2 regions of the Massilia suwonensis genome follow, and region 2 is predicted to be linked to the other one. Evidence: predicted binding sites of a transcription regulator. Region 2 holds the regulator's gene; the other holds the start of a gene.

Region 1 (6,765 bases), 730 kb from region 2:
TGATCGTCGGCGCCGACGCCAGCGACGACCAAACCATCCTGAACACGGCCGAAACCCTGTACGGCAGCTACAAGCTGAAACGCGTGTACTACTCGGCCTTCAGCCCGATCCCGCAAAGCCCGGACAGCGTGCCGCTGGCGCCGCCGCCGCTGCTGCGCGAGCACCGCCTGTACCAGGCCGACTTCCTGCTGCGCGGCTACGGCTTCAGCGCGGGCGAGCTGATGCCCAAGAGCGGCAACCTCGCGCTCGACGTCGATCCGAAGCTGGCCTGGGCGCTGGCCAATCGTGAACACTTCCCCATGGACCTGAACCGCGCCGATGCCGAGATGATCGCGCGCGTGCCGGGCATCGGCCTGCGCAATGCCAAGCGCATCGTCGACCTGCGCCGCCTGCGCCGGGTGCGCTGGGAAGATCTGTCGCGCCTGCGCTGCAGCATGAAGAAGATCGCGCCCTTCGTCGTCACGGCCGACTACAAGCCGGCGCAGGGTCTCGCCAGTTCCGAGCTGCTGCGGCGTCATCTGGGTGCGCCGCAGGAGCAGATGAATTTGTGGCCCGAGCTGAAGGCGGCATGAACGCGGCGGCTGCCTCTGCGATGGTAGCCGCCGGCCGGCCGCTGGTGGTGTCCAGCTTCATCGAATGGCGCAGCGCCGCGCGCGATCTCCTCATGCACGAGGTGGCGCCCGAGCTGGTGACCTGGAATGAAGTGGGCACGCATGCCGCCGACCTGTTCTCGGGTGCGCCGGAGTTACCGGCTTCTTCCGATAATGCTCCTGCCGGGTTGACCCCCATAAAACCCGCACTGCCGAACAGACCATCGATTCCGCGCGCGCTGATGGAAATGCTGCAGTCGGCCGCCTGCTGCCGCATGCCCGACCGCTGGGCTTTCCTGTACCGCGTCATCTGGCGCTGGCAGCACGGCGAGCACGACGTGCAGTCGCCGGCCGATGCCGACGGTTCGCGCCTGCATGCGATGGTGAAGGCGGTGCGCCGCGAGGAGCACGACATGCATGCCTATATCCGATTCCGCGAGCGTCCGCTGGAGGCAGGGCCGCCGCAATTTGCCGCCTGGTTCGAGCCGCGCCACGACGTGCTGCCGCAAGTGGCCGAGCATTTCAAGGACCGCATGGGCAACGTGACCTGGATGATCGGCACGCCCGAGGCCAGCGTCATGTGGGACGGCGCGACCTTGCACCACACCGGCCCCCTGATGAAGAGCGCAGCCGACCTGGACGACGCCGGCGAAGCGCTCTGGCTTACCTACTACCGCAGCATCTTCAATCCCGCGCGCGTGAACGCCCAGCTGATGCAAAGCCATATTCCGTCGCGCTTCTGGAAGAATCTGCCCGAGGGCGCGATCGTGCCGCAGATGGTCAGCAACGCCGAACTCGGCGCGCGCAGCACCGGCCAGGCCCAGGCCGTGGGCCGGAAAAGCGGCGCCACCATCCCGATCGCCCCGGCCGACGCCCAGCCCGAGCGCCAGCAGCCCTCGAAGCTCGACGAATGCCGGCGCTGCGAGCTGTGGCAGTACGCGACCCAGGCCGTGGGCGGAGAGGGGCCGAAGAAGGCGCAGATCATGCTGGTAGGCGAGCAGCCGGGCGACCAAGAGGATTTGGCCGGCAAGGCGTTCATCGGGCCCGCCGGTAAATTGCTGGACCAGGTCTTTGCGTCCGCCGGTCTCGAGCGGCGCGAGATCTATCTGACCAACGCAGTCAAACACTTCAAGTGGGAGCCGCGCGGCAAGCGGCGCCTGCACAAGACGCCGGCGCAGCGCGAAGTCGAGGCTTGTCACTACTGGCTGGACAAGGAGCTGGCCGCCGTAAAGCCGAAAGTGATCGTGGCGCTGGGGGCGACGGCCTTGAAATCGGTGCTCGGGAGCGGCAGCGCGAAGCTGGGGGAATCGCTGGGGAAGGCGATCCGCGTTGGGGACCGCTGGGTGGTGACCGTCTATCACCCGTCGTACATTTTGCGTGTGCCGGACGAGGCGACCAAGCAGGCGGCGTTCAAGGTGATGGTGGATGGCTTGAAACTGGCGCAGTCGCTATTGGAAAGGCCGCCGGAAGAGCCGCCAGCCTGAGACTGTAGCGTAACGTAGGGTGGGCACTCTGTGCCCACGCGGTTGTACCTATGCATACCGCAACATGGTCGTAGACGATCGCCAACGCATGCCGATGCGGTTTCGATCACCGTGCGGTTTGCCACGGTACGACCGCGTGGGCACGGAGTGCCCACCCTACAAAACCTTACCGTCCTGGCATCACCGCGACATCGAACCGCACCATGTCGCCAGCGCTGACTTGCCGCGCCGCGGCCGGCGGCATCACCGTCCCGATCGCAAATCCCGGCTGCACCTGCACGATAGTCACCGTGCCCACCGGCGACTCCACCGTCCCCAGCGGCACCAGCGGATCGGCGCCGTAGACCTGCTGGCGCGGGTCGGCGCGGTAGATCACGAGCTGGTCGCCCGGCGCCACCGAGGAGGTGCTGCCGGCGTCGATCACGATGCGCTCGCCCTGCACCTGCACCACCTTGGCCATGAAGGGTAATGAAGCGATGTCGGCCGAGATGCCGGCAATACCCTCGTCCAGCGCGCGCAGGATCGCGCCGCCGAACGGTGTCGCCGCGAAGCTGGCGCTGCCGAAGGGCTTGTCGCGGCCGACGCGGCGCTCGCCGACCTGCTCCACCACGGCCGTGCGGCGCGCCAGCAGGGCGCCGCTCAGGCCGTCGTGCACATAGAAATCGATTTCGATGCGGCGCGCGTTCCTGTTGATCAGGCCATACAGGGTCGGCTTGTCGAAGTTACTGGCGTCGACGATCTCGCCGGAGATCACGAACTGGCTCTCGTACAGGTTGGCGATGCGGCGCACGGCCGCCGTATCCGCGCTCGGGCCGCTGCTGCCCGGGGAAATCACGTAGGGGCTTTCCTTGCCGAGGAATTTGCCGGAGGCGGCCATGCGGCGCAGCAGTTCCTGCGGCAGGCGGACGGCGATGTCGTCGACGTCGTCGAGCTGGGGCGAACGGCGCACGTGGAAAGGCGTGACGACGATCTTCTTTTTGTAGGCGAGGTTCACGCTGCCACGCGGGCGCGCGTCTTCTTCCTTGACCGCGATGCGCACGTGCAGCAGCTGGCCGGTCTGCCATTCGCGCAGCACGCTGTAGCGTTCGAAGTCGGCAGCAGGCTGGACGCGGCTGCTGTCGAGGGCCTTGCCGCGCGTGGAGGCGCCGGCGGCCACGTCGACGCGGGCGCCGCTGCGCAGGCCCAGCTGTTCGAGGGCGTCGCGGATCGCGGCCTGGCGCGCCTGCGCCACGTTGCCGTTGGCGATCGCGGCGACGCCTTCGGCCTCGAGCGGCGCGGAGGCCGCAGCAACTGCGACGGGGGAGGAGAAGTGAAGCAGCAGCGCCAGCAGGGCGCCGCCGATGAAGCGCAGCTTACTGCGCATGGTAGAACGACGCGCCGTAGGCAGCGCCGGGACCGGCGTTGCCCACCAGGGTGCGGGCGTTCTTGGCCACTGCCTGGGCCGGGCGTGGAGTGGAAGCTTGGGACTGGGCCGCATTCGTATCGAAATCCATCTCCACGGTCGTCTCGTAGGTGCCGTCTTCGCGCTGGACGCTGTTGGTCACGCGCGCGCCACGGATGAAGGCGTCAATATACACCTTGAAACTGTCGTCCTTGAGCGCGAGCGAGCCAACGGTGCTGCCGCCTTCGACGCGCAGGCCATAGACCTGTTCGGCCATGGCGCGGTAGGCGTCCAGGCGCGACGCGCGCATGGCCAGCAGCTTGCGCTGGGCCGGCGAGACGCGGTCGCACTCGCCATTGCAGGCGGCGGTGTTGACGGCGCCATAGCCGGTGGCGTTCAGGGTGACGATGACCGGCTGCGGCGGCACGGGCTTGAAGATGCTCGCGGTGCCGCAGGCGGACAGCAGCGTGGCGGCGGCAAAGGCGAAAACGGCGGCGAATTTCATGACGGATCCGGAGTAGGTAGGGCATGCGCGACGGGCGCGCCAACTCTCTGGATAACGGCCGCCGCCGCCGGATCTTGATGGACGCAGGGAAATATTTATCCTAAAAATCCGCAAAATCGCAATTGGATTAGCGGTCCGTCAAGCTTCGATGCCGCTTGTGCAAGCTGCTCAGCTCGACGACAGCACGAACTGGTTGCCATCCGGGTCCTTCATGATGGCGTAGGTGCCCCAGGGCTGCTTTTGCGGTTCGGAGACGAACTCGACGCCCCGGCTGGACAGCTGGCGGTAAGTTGCTTCGACGTCGTCGCAGGCCAGCGAGCCGTTGAACTGGCTGCCGATGCGGTCTTCCTGGCCCGGCGGCGTGAACAGCACGAAACGCGTCTCCGAGGCGCCGACGCGCAGTTCGATCCAGCGCTGCGGCCCGAAAGGCTGGTCGGTGATCACGCGAAAGCCCAGTTTCTCGGTGTAGAAGGCGAGGGCCGCGTCCTGGTCGCGGGTCGGAATGCTGACGAACTTGATGTGGGTAATCATGAGGGCTCCCTGATTGTTTGCCGGCATTCTCGCACGACAGGGCGGCCGGCTATAATCATGATGACTATACTCTTCATGATGCCAGTGACGACTTTCGATCCCTATGTGCTCGACGTACTGATGCCGGACCTCGTCGGCCACGAACATGCGCCCTCGGCCTTCCTCGTGTACGTCTACCTGTGGCACCGCATCGAGGCGAATGGCGGGCGCGCCGTCCAATTGAGCTATGCGACGATCGGCCTCGAGACCGGCCTCTCGCGCATCACCGCCCAGCGCGCCATCGCCCTGCTGCTGCGCCGGCAATTGATCAGCGCCACGAGCGTCTCGCGTACGGCGGTACCGAGCTACCTGGTGCTGCGGCCGTGGGCAGAGCGCAAGCGTCCGCGTGAGAATTCGTGATATTCAATATACATATGGCTTTTGTAACATCTTGTTTCTTGCTTATATCGCTGCTTCGCCACACAATCCCTTCCAGTTAATCACTGGAAGGAGGCAAGCATGGCCTTGAAACGAGTCGTATCCGCACTGTTCCTGTGTTGCCTGAGCTGGCCTGTCCTGGCGCAAACCGCGCCCGAACCCGAACCGGCGCAGCAACCGGCGGTCGCCGCGCCAACGACGGATGACGGCGAGCCGGTCCCGCAAACCATCCTCGTCTCCGGCAGCCGGCCAGGTCCCGGCTTGTGGAAGGTGTCGAAGGGCGATCACGTGATGTGGGTATTCGGCAGCTATTCCCCGGTACCGATCAAGATGGAATGGCGCTCGCGCGATGTCGAGAAAAAGATCGCCGAATCCCAGGAATACCTGAAGCCGCCGGGATCGGGCATCAGCGTCGGCTGGGGCGCCGTGACGGCCTTGCCCTTCCTGATGGGCGTCAAGAAGAATCCCGATGGCGCGGAACTGAAAGACCTGCTGCCGCCGGACGTGTATGCGCGCTGGAAGCCATTGAAGCAGGTGTATTTCGGCGACGACAACGGCATCGAGCGCGAACGTCCCTCTTTCGTCGCGGCGCAACTGTCGGACCGCGCCCTCAAGCAGGCCGGCCTCACCAACAGCAACGAAATCACCCGGAGCATCGAAAAGCTGGTCGACAAGCACAATGTCAAAATTGTCGACGCCACGGTCCAGGTCAAGATCAAGGACCCGGGGCAGGCCGTGCGCGACTTCAAGAAGTCGGCCATGGACGACGTACCCTGCCTGGCAAAGACGATCGACCGCCTGGACGGCGATCTGGTCGCGATGCGCGCCCGCGCCAACGCCTGGGCAGTCGGCGAGTACGAGGACATCCGCAAGCTCGACTACGGCGACCGCGCCGCCTGCAAGCAGGCGATGCTGAGCAGTTCGCTGGCAAAGAACCAGCCGGAACTGCTGACGCTGAACGAGCGGGCGCTGGCATCGTGGGTCGCGGCTGCCGAGAAGGCGCTGGCTACCAACACCAGTACCTTCGCCGTCGTGCACATCAAGGAAATCCTCGATCCGAAAGGCGTGATCGCCACGCTGCAGGCCAAGGGTTATACGGTCGAAGCGCCAAAATAAGCGGCAAGGGCAGGGGGCTTGCAGGGATTGATGCAAGCTTGTCACTGCCGCGCGAACTCGCGTAGAATGCGACGAGCCGCGGGTGTAGCTCAATGGTAGAGCTGAAGCTTCCCAAGCCCCTCCACATCAAGAACAACCGCTATTCATGCGCTTTTCCATTGCGAAAATCCGCGCAGAAGCAAAAACACCAATTTAATCAACAAGTTAGGCGCCATCACATTTTCGTCCCCATATAAGGTGCGAAAAGCTGTTGCGTTAGGACCTCTTCGCTAAGGTGTACCAATGCACCGCTTTCTTTGTTCTCCTGTTCAACATGGAAGTTTTGACTTTTTCTCCAACGTAGTTGTTCTTGACAAGTACGAAGAAAAATCAAAAACGCATCTTGAAGCCGCTCTAAAGTTAAACGGAAAAACAAATCTAGAAGCATATCAATGCTATTCCCGCGCAAGATCATTGATCATGCATGAGGCTGTGCATTTTCTTGACGTGACAACAACCAGATGGGGTGTCGAGTATGTATTCAGAAAACTAAGACTCGTTGAAGCGATTCAGGCGAAGTGCGAACTGGAGGATCGAGCCAAAGTTTTTATGCTGAACACCTTAGAAATTGAGTCTCATACTGATCTGTTAGTACGTGAAATCCAGGTAGGCCCTAATGATTGCACCAAGTTAAGCCACTATATCAAATACGATAAAAAATATGGTGCTGTTCTCATGATGGCCTATTTTTACGGTGATTCT
Region 2 (6,765 bases):
GAACCTGCATTACATCTCGAACGGCCAGCGCGTGCCCGAAGACCTGCACCTGGCCGACCGCGCGATGCTGGTCGACCGCGCCTTCCGCAGCCGCCGCGATGCGGCGAACCAGTTCGACGATGCCGACCTGCCGCTGATGATGGCCCATACCGGCAAGGCCCACCAGGACGAGAGCCTGCGCGAGGTGCGCTTTGGCTAGTTTCGATTTCGACCAGGCCGAAGGCCTGCGCCGGATGCTGGCCGGCCCCCAGCCACGCATCGTCACCTTCTTGTCAAGCACGCCCAGCGACGACAAGGGCGCCATGCTGGTCAACCTGGGCGCTTCGCTGGCCCAGGCCGGCAACGAAGTCCTGATCGTGGACGGCTGCCAACGCGACTACGGCGTGGCGCGTCGCCTGGAGATGGAACGCCACGTCAGCCTGCTGCAGGTGGCGCGCCAGGAATGCGCGCTGAACCAGGTGGTGCAGACCGCGCCCCAGGGTTTCAACGTGGCGCTACTGGCGCGCGATGGCCAGGCGGCAAGCAATGCCGACGAAGCGCGGCGCCTGGCGAAAGCCTTCGACGTGCTGGTCAAGAAGCAGGGCGGCATCGTCATCGTCGATGGCGAACTGACGCGCGACGGCAGCTTCGCCGTGCCGCAGCTGGCGGACTCGGAAATCGTGGTGCAGGTCTCGACCAGCGCCACCTCGATCACCAACGCGTATGGCCTGATCAAGCGCCTGGCCCAGGAATTCGGCCGCCGTCCGTTCGGCATTCTCGTCACCGGGGCAAGCGAAGCCGAAGCAAAAGTGGTTTACGATAATATGTCGGCAGCAGCAAGTCGTTACCTCGCAGTAACGCTGACGTCGATGGGCTCGGTGCCGGCGGATGAATACCTGCATCGCGCCGCGCGTCTTGGACGCTCGGTGGTGGATGCCTTCCCGCTGGCCGGGGCCTCGGTGGCCTTCCGCGCGCTGGCAGGACGTTTTGCCATGGCGCGTCGGAGTGGTGGCGCCCGTTTTGGTTCCTAAGAAAAAAGCACAAGCATGTATACCGTCAAAGGGAAAGCGGACAAGAACCATTTGCTCACCGAGCACGCCCCGCTCGTGAAGCGCCTGGCGCACCAGATGAAGGCGAAACTGCCGCCCTCGGTCGAAGTCGACGACCTGATCCAGGCCGGCATGATGGGCCTGCTGGACGCCATCAACCGCTACGAAGACAACCACGGCGCCCAGTTCGAGACCTATGCCGTGCTGCGCATCCGCGGCGCCATGGTCGACGAACTCCGCAGCAACGACTGGATGCCGCGCAGCACGCGCCAGACCATGAAGAAGGTCGAGACCGCGATGACGGCGCTGCAGCAAAAGCTCGGCCGCCCGCCGACCGAAACCGAGGTCGCCAAGTCGCTCGACATCCCGCTCTCCGAATACCAGGAAATGCTGTTCGAAGGCGGCGGCCACCAGCTGGTCTATTACGAAGATTTTCACGACGACGACGGCAACGACAGTTTCCTCGACCGTTATGCCGTGGACGAGGACGACCCGCTGCGCGCGCTGCTCGACACCGACTTCCGCCAGGCCGTGATCGACGCCATCGACGGCTTGCCGCCGCGCGAAAAGATCCTGATGGGTCTGTATTACGAAGAAGAACTGAACCTCAAGGAAATCGGTGCGGTGCTCGGCGTGTCCGAGTCGCGCGTCTCCCAGCTTCACACCCAGGCCGTGGCCCGCCTGCGCGCATCGCTCAAGGAAAAGCTGTGGACTTCGCCAGCCTGATCGGGCTGGCCCTTGCCCTCGCCGGGCTGATCGTCGGGCACACGCTCGACGGCGGGCGTTTCGCGTCCCTCATTCAACCGGCCGCGTTTGCGATCGTGGTGGTCGGCACCTTCGGGGCCGTGCTGCTGCAGTCGGAGGCGCGCAGTTTCCGGCGCGGCATGCAGATGCTGCGCTGGGTCTTTTTCCCTCCGAAAAATAGGCGCCAGCCGCTCTCGCGCGAGATCGCGCTGTGGAGCCATACGGCGCGCCGCGACGGCCTGCTCTCGCTCGAGCAGTACATGGGCACCAAGGATCTGTTCGTCCAGAAGGGCTTGCGCCTGGTGGTCGACGGCATTACGCCGGAAAAGCTGCGCAACCTGCTGGAAACGGAAATCACCGCCTTCGAATTCGCCGAACGCCAGGCCGCGCGCATCTGGGAATCGGCCGCCGGCTATGCGCCGACGATCGGCATCCTGGGCGCCGTGCTCGGCTTGATCCACGTGATGGAAAACCTGTCCGATCCGTCGCGCCTGGGTTCCGGCATTGCGGTGGCCTTTGTCTCGACCGTGTACGGCGTCGGCCTGGCCAACCTGTTCTTCCTGCCGGTCGGGAACAAGCTGAAGGCGATCGTCTCGGACCAGGTCGCGCAATACGAAATCCTGCTCGAAGTCTTCCACGACCTGGCCAGCGGCAACCATACGCGCGTGGTCGAGGAGCGCGTGGCGAGCCTGCTGGCGAAGCGCTGAGATGGCCCGCAAGCGCTACGACGACGAAGACCACACGCGCGAAAGCCACGAGCGCTGGCTGATTTCCTACGCCGACTTCATCACGCTGCTGTTCGCCTTTTTCGTCGTCATGTACGCGATTTCGGTGGTCAACACCGGCAAATATAAAGTTCTGTCGGATGCGCTGGGCGACGCTTTCGGCGGCCGTCCCGAGGTGCCGCAGGCCAGCTCCACCATCGAACAGCTTCCCCTCACGAACCTGATCGCACGCAAGCGCGCCGAAGCAATGCGGCGCGAACGCGAACGCCTGAACACGCTGGCGCGCGAGCTGAACGCCTCGCTGGCGCCGCTGGTCAAGAATGGCCAGGTGCGCGTGACCCAGACCGGGCGCGGGGTGACGGTCGAGATCAATGCGAAAGTGCTGTTCGAGGAAGGGCAGGCGGCGCTCGGCACGGAAGCACGCGCGACCTTGGGCACAGTGGCATCGCTGCTGAAGAACGATGCGCATGCGATCCAGGTCGAAGGGCATACCGATAATGTGCCGATTGCGAATCCTGCGTTTGCTTCCAACTGGGAGTTGTCGAGCGTGCGCGCCAGCAGCGTGGTGCGGCTGTTCATCGACAGCGGCGTAGCTGAAACGCGCCTGACGGCCGTCGGGCATGCGGCGAACCAGCCGGTGGCGGCGAATACGGATGAAGCGGGCAGGGCGCGCAATCGGCGGGTGGCGGTCACCATCCTGGCTTCGGCTCAGTGAAATAAAATTTCATTTCTAACGATCAAGTGAAATAAAGTTTCACGTAGGGGTTGTTGAGGCCAATGGCCTCAACAACGGGTTCACCGGAGTCCTGACTCCACGCGTAAACTGTGGTCAGTGACTGCACCTCCATGCAAACACCGCAAACGCGTGGAGTCGGGACTCCACCCTACGACACCGTCCCGTACAATGGCGTACATAAGCACATGGAGCCAAGAATGCAACGCAGACTCATCCTGCTGGCCGCGCTCGGCGTAGCCAGCTTCCTGCCCACTTTTGCCAACGCTGCCGGAGAATCCCCCGTGTCCGTCAAGCACAGCATTGATATCGAAACTCCGTCAGGTAAGGTGCTGGTGGAACTGACCTTCACCAACCAGGGCACGAAGACGGTCTGGATTCCGCGCGAACTGGCGGCGGAAAAGGAATTGACGGGCCGCCGCTTCGACGTGCGCGACGCGGGCGGCAAGCCGGTCGCCTACACGGGCAAGATGGTCAAGCGCGCCGCACTGACGGCTGCCGACTACCAGCCACTCGAGCCGGGCAAGATGCTGATGAACACGATCGACATCACCAACACCTACGCCTTCGCAAAAGGCCGCCACAACTACCACATCGGCTACACGGGCCCGATCGTGGCGGACGTGAAGCAGCTCGACAAGCAGGTGGAATTCCCGGCGCGGCCTGTTTCCTTTATTTCGAACATCAAGTAAGACCGGCAGGCGAAAAAAATCCCGGCAGGCAGATCGAATCTGCCTGCCGGGATTTTTTAGGGCCGATCGCTTAGTTCAGCGCCGGGGTGTTCTCGGCGAAGTATTCGTGCGAGTCGGCATTGTCGACGGCCTGGGTCGGGTTGCTGATCGCCAGGCTGGCGGCGCCGCTCTGGCCATACACGTGGTCATCCGTGCCGGCGACGACGTTGAAGTGGCTCATCTCATGCACCAGGGTGCCGCCCTTCGAATCCGTGCCCGTCATCGGCGCCGACCAGAAGGCCTTGCAGACGTAGATGCGGTACGGCTGGGTCGGGTACACGTAGGCGTAGTAGTTCTGGTTGCAGCCGCAGTCGACCACGACATTCTTGTTGTCGAACGCATCCTTGATCGCGGTGAAGTGGGACTTCACCGTGGACTGGCGGGACGAGGTGACGGTGCCGAACCACTTGGTGTAGCGCGGGCCCATCGTGGTCTGGGCCATGTAGCTGACCGAACCGTTGCTCATCGTCTTCGCGGCCGAGATCGCCGATGCGATCGTGGTCTGCTGCGAGGCGGTGCAGGAGGCGTAGCTCAGGCCGGCCGGCGAGACGGTACCGCCGCCGTCCGGACGCTTCAGCGCCTGCATGATCTCCGAGGTGGCGCCGCGCGGCAGGCGGCCTTCGATGTAGAACGAGGCCGTGTCCGACTGCAGTTCGCCGACGGCGGCGCCCGCGGCGGCGGCCTGGGCGCGGCCATTGGCGACGGGGAGGAACAGGTCCGGCGAGGCAGTGCGGTAGCGGATCGCGTAGTCGCCGCTGACGCTCATGTCGTACAGCGAGGACAGCTCGACCTTCACCGTGTGCGAGGCACCTGGTTTCAGCACGAAGTAGTCGGCCTGGCTTGGCTTGCCGCGCTTGATCAGGGCGCCGGTGTAGGCGACCTTGGCGCCGTCGCGCGTCACGTCGAACAGCGGCGCGGACAGGCCCTCGAAGGGCGTGCGCGCCTTGAGCACGTATTGCGGCGTGGACGAGGTGTTGGTGACGGTGACCTTCACCACCACGTCGTCGCTTGCGCCGTGCATGGTCTTTTCAGGGGCCACGGTCACTTGCACCCCGTTCGACCCTGCGTGTGCGCCGACTGCGACGCCCAGTGCTGCGATACCGAATGCCGACTTCCAGATGCTGTTCCAGCTCATGTGTCTTCTCCGTATGATGTTTGTCGTGGCCGTGATGGCCCTTCTTTGAGATGCGGGTCGTGTGGAAAACTTAAGCCAGGCTTAACAAGACCCGAGTACATACTGCTGAATTCATAAGTCGAGGGCAATGCAATTCGCGTAATTTGTGGCGTCGAATGGCGTAAAAGTCACAATGATGCAATTTCTTTACGCTGCGCTGGATTTCTTCCCAAGGCCGTGCTAGCTCGTCTAGACAAGGTACATTAATTCAGCGGCGGCGAATTTTCGCCGAAGTATTCATGGGAATCCGCGTTGTTGACCGCGCGATCCGGCGCCGTGCGCGCCATCTCGGCCGCGCCCTGCTGGCCATACACGTGGTCGTCGGTGCCGGCTACGACGTCGAAATGGCTCATCTCGTGCAGCAGGGTGCCGCCTTTCGAATCGGTGCCGGTCATGGGCGCCGTCCAGAACGCATTGCAGACCCAGATCCGGTAGGGCTGGGCCGGATACACGTAGGCGAAATAATCCTCGCCGCAGGCGCAGTCGACCGTGATTGGCTTGGTTTCGAAGGCATCCTTGATGGCCGCGAAATGCTTGCCGACGGTGCCCTGGCGCCCGGCGTCGAGCGCGCCGAACCAGTTCACGTAGCGCCGGCCCGGCTCCTTGCCGCTCGCCAGGTAGGCCTGGCCGTTGCTTGCCATGGCGCTGCCGGCCGCGAGGGCGCTGGCGATCGTGTCCTGCTGGGCGTTCGAGCAGTTGGCATAGCCGGGCGCTGCGCCTTCCGGCGCGGCCAGCAGCGGCGTGCTGGTGCCGCGTGGCAGGCGGACTTCGATGAACAGCGCGGCCGTGTTCGAGGTGATGTCTCCGGTGCGCAGGGTAGGCCCCGGCGCCGCGCCGCGGTAGCGCACGGCGTAGGAACCGGTCGCGGCCATGTCGTAGCTGCTCGACAGCTCGACCCGCGCGGTGCGGCTTTCGCCCGGCGCCAGCACCAGCATGTCGGCCTCGCGCGGCGCCGCCCGTTTCACTTCGCGGCCGAGGTAGCGCACCGGCTGGCCGTCGCGCGTGATCTCGAACAGCGCGCCTTCGACCGGACCGAAGGGCGTGCGGCCTTTGGCGATGCGTTCCGGCGCGGCGCCGGTATTGGTGAGGGTGACGTTGACGACGACTTCGTCGCGCTTGCCGAGACTGGCGCGCTCGGGCGTGATGGTGACGGCGATGTCGGCGTGGGCGGGCAGGGTGCTGGCGAGCAGCAAGGTAGATAATGCGATGCGGTACATGGATTCCTCCGTCAGGTAATGACAATCAGGAATACTGTCCGGCTTGTTGGGTAAGTGAAGTTTGCGTTACGGCAGCTTTTCGTAGGGTGGGCGCTCCCGCGCCCACGCGGTTACGTGTTTTGCCGCCAGTCCGTTGCGGGGAGGTATCGCTCGCGATGCGTCCGCCAGTCGATTCCGCGAGCGACGGTTTGCCGCAGCGGGCAAAAGGACGCGTCCGTACCGCGTGGGCGCAGGGCGCCCACCCTACAAACGACGACGGCCGCATCAGCGGCCGTCGTCAAAGAGAAGGGTATTGATCAGCCCAGCACGAAGCGCCGCGACGGCGCACTGCCAAACGTCTGCCCCTTGGCGCCATACAAGGTCGCTTCCGGCGCCGCCGCCGGGGTGCGCAGGGCATTCAGCACGGTCTGGTT

What was found. Region 2 encodes FliA, which starts transcription of late flagellar genes. Its sites were predicted from a motif close to CTAAAGTTTNNNNNNNNNNNGCCGNTA; they were not measured.
Region 1: the regulator FliA is predicted to act here: its motif matches at 4,013-4,039, upstream of ACFPQ5_RS19885 (LPP20 family lipoprotein).

Annotation. Positions count from the first base shown of each region.
Region 1 is NZ_JBHSMR010000013.1:2,609,126-2,615,890, reverse strand. It holds gene ACFPQ5_RS19900 (putative DNA modification/repair radical SAM protein) at 1-572, shown strand, start outside; gene ACFPQ5_RS19895 (UdgX family uracil-DNA binding protein) at 569-2,074, shown strand; gene ACFPQ5_RS19890 (flagellar assembly protein T N-terminal domain-containing protein) at 2,241-3,437, opposite strand; gene ACFPQ5_RS19885 (LPP20 family lipoprotein) at 3,427-3,960, opposite strand; gene ACFPQ5_RS19880 (VOC family protein) at 4,129-4,491, opposite strand; gene ACFPQ5_RS19875 (hypothetical protein) at 4,549-4,890, shown strand; gene ACFPQ5_RS19870 (TraB/GumN family protein) at 4,990-6,024, shown strand; gene ACFPQ5_RS19865 (hypothetical protein) at 6,307-6,765, shown strand, end outside.
Region 2 is NZ_JBHSMR010000013.1:1,874,998-1,881,762, reverse strand. It holds gene flhF (flagellar biosynthesis protein FlhF) at 1-199, shown strand, start outside; gene ACFPQ5_RS16570 (MinD/ParA family ATP-binding protein) at 192-1,010, shown strand; gene ACFPQ5_RS16565 (RNA polymerase sigma factor FliA) at 1,026-1,754, shown strand; gene ACFPQ5_RS16560 (flagellar motor protein) at 1,736-2,479, shown strand; gene motD (flagellar motor protein MotD) at 2,481-3,212, shown strand; gene ACFPQ5_RS16550 (hypothetical protein) at 3,431-3,922, shown strand; gene ACFPQ5_RS16545 (M35 family metalloendopeptidase) at 3,993-5,096, opposite strand; gene ACFPQ5_RS16540 (M35 family metallo-endopeptidase) at 5,339-6,352, opposite strand; gene ACFPQ5_RS16535 (flagella synthesis protein FlgN) at 6,649-6,765, opposite strand, start outside.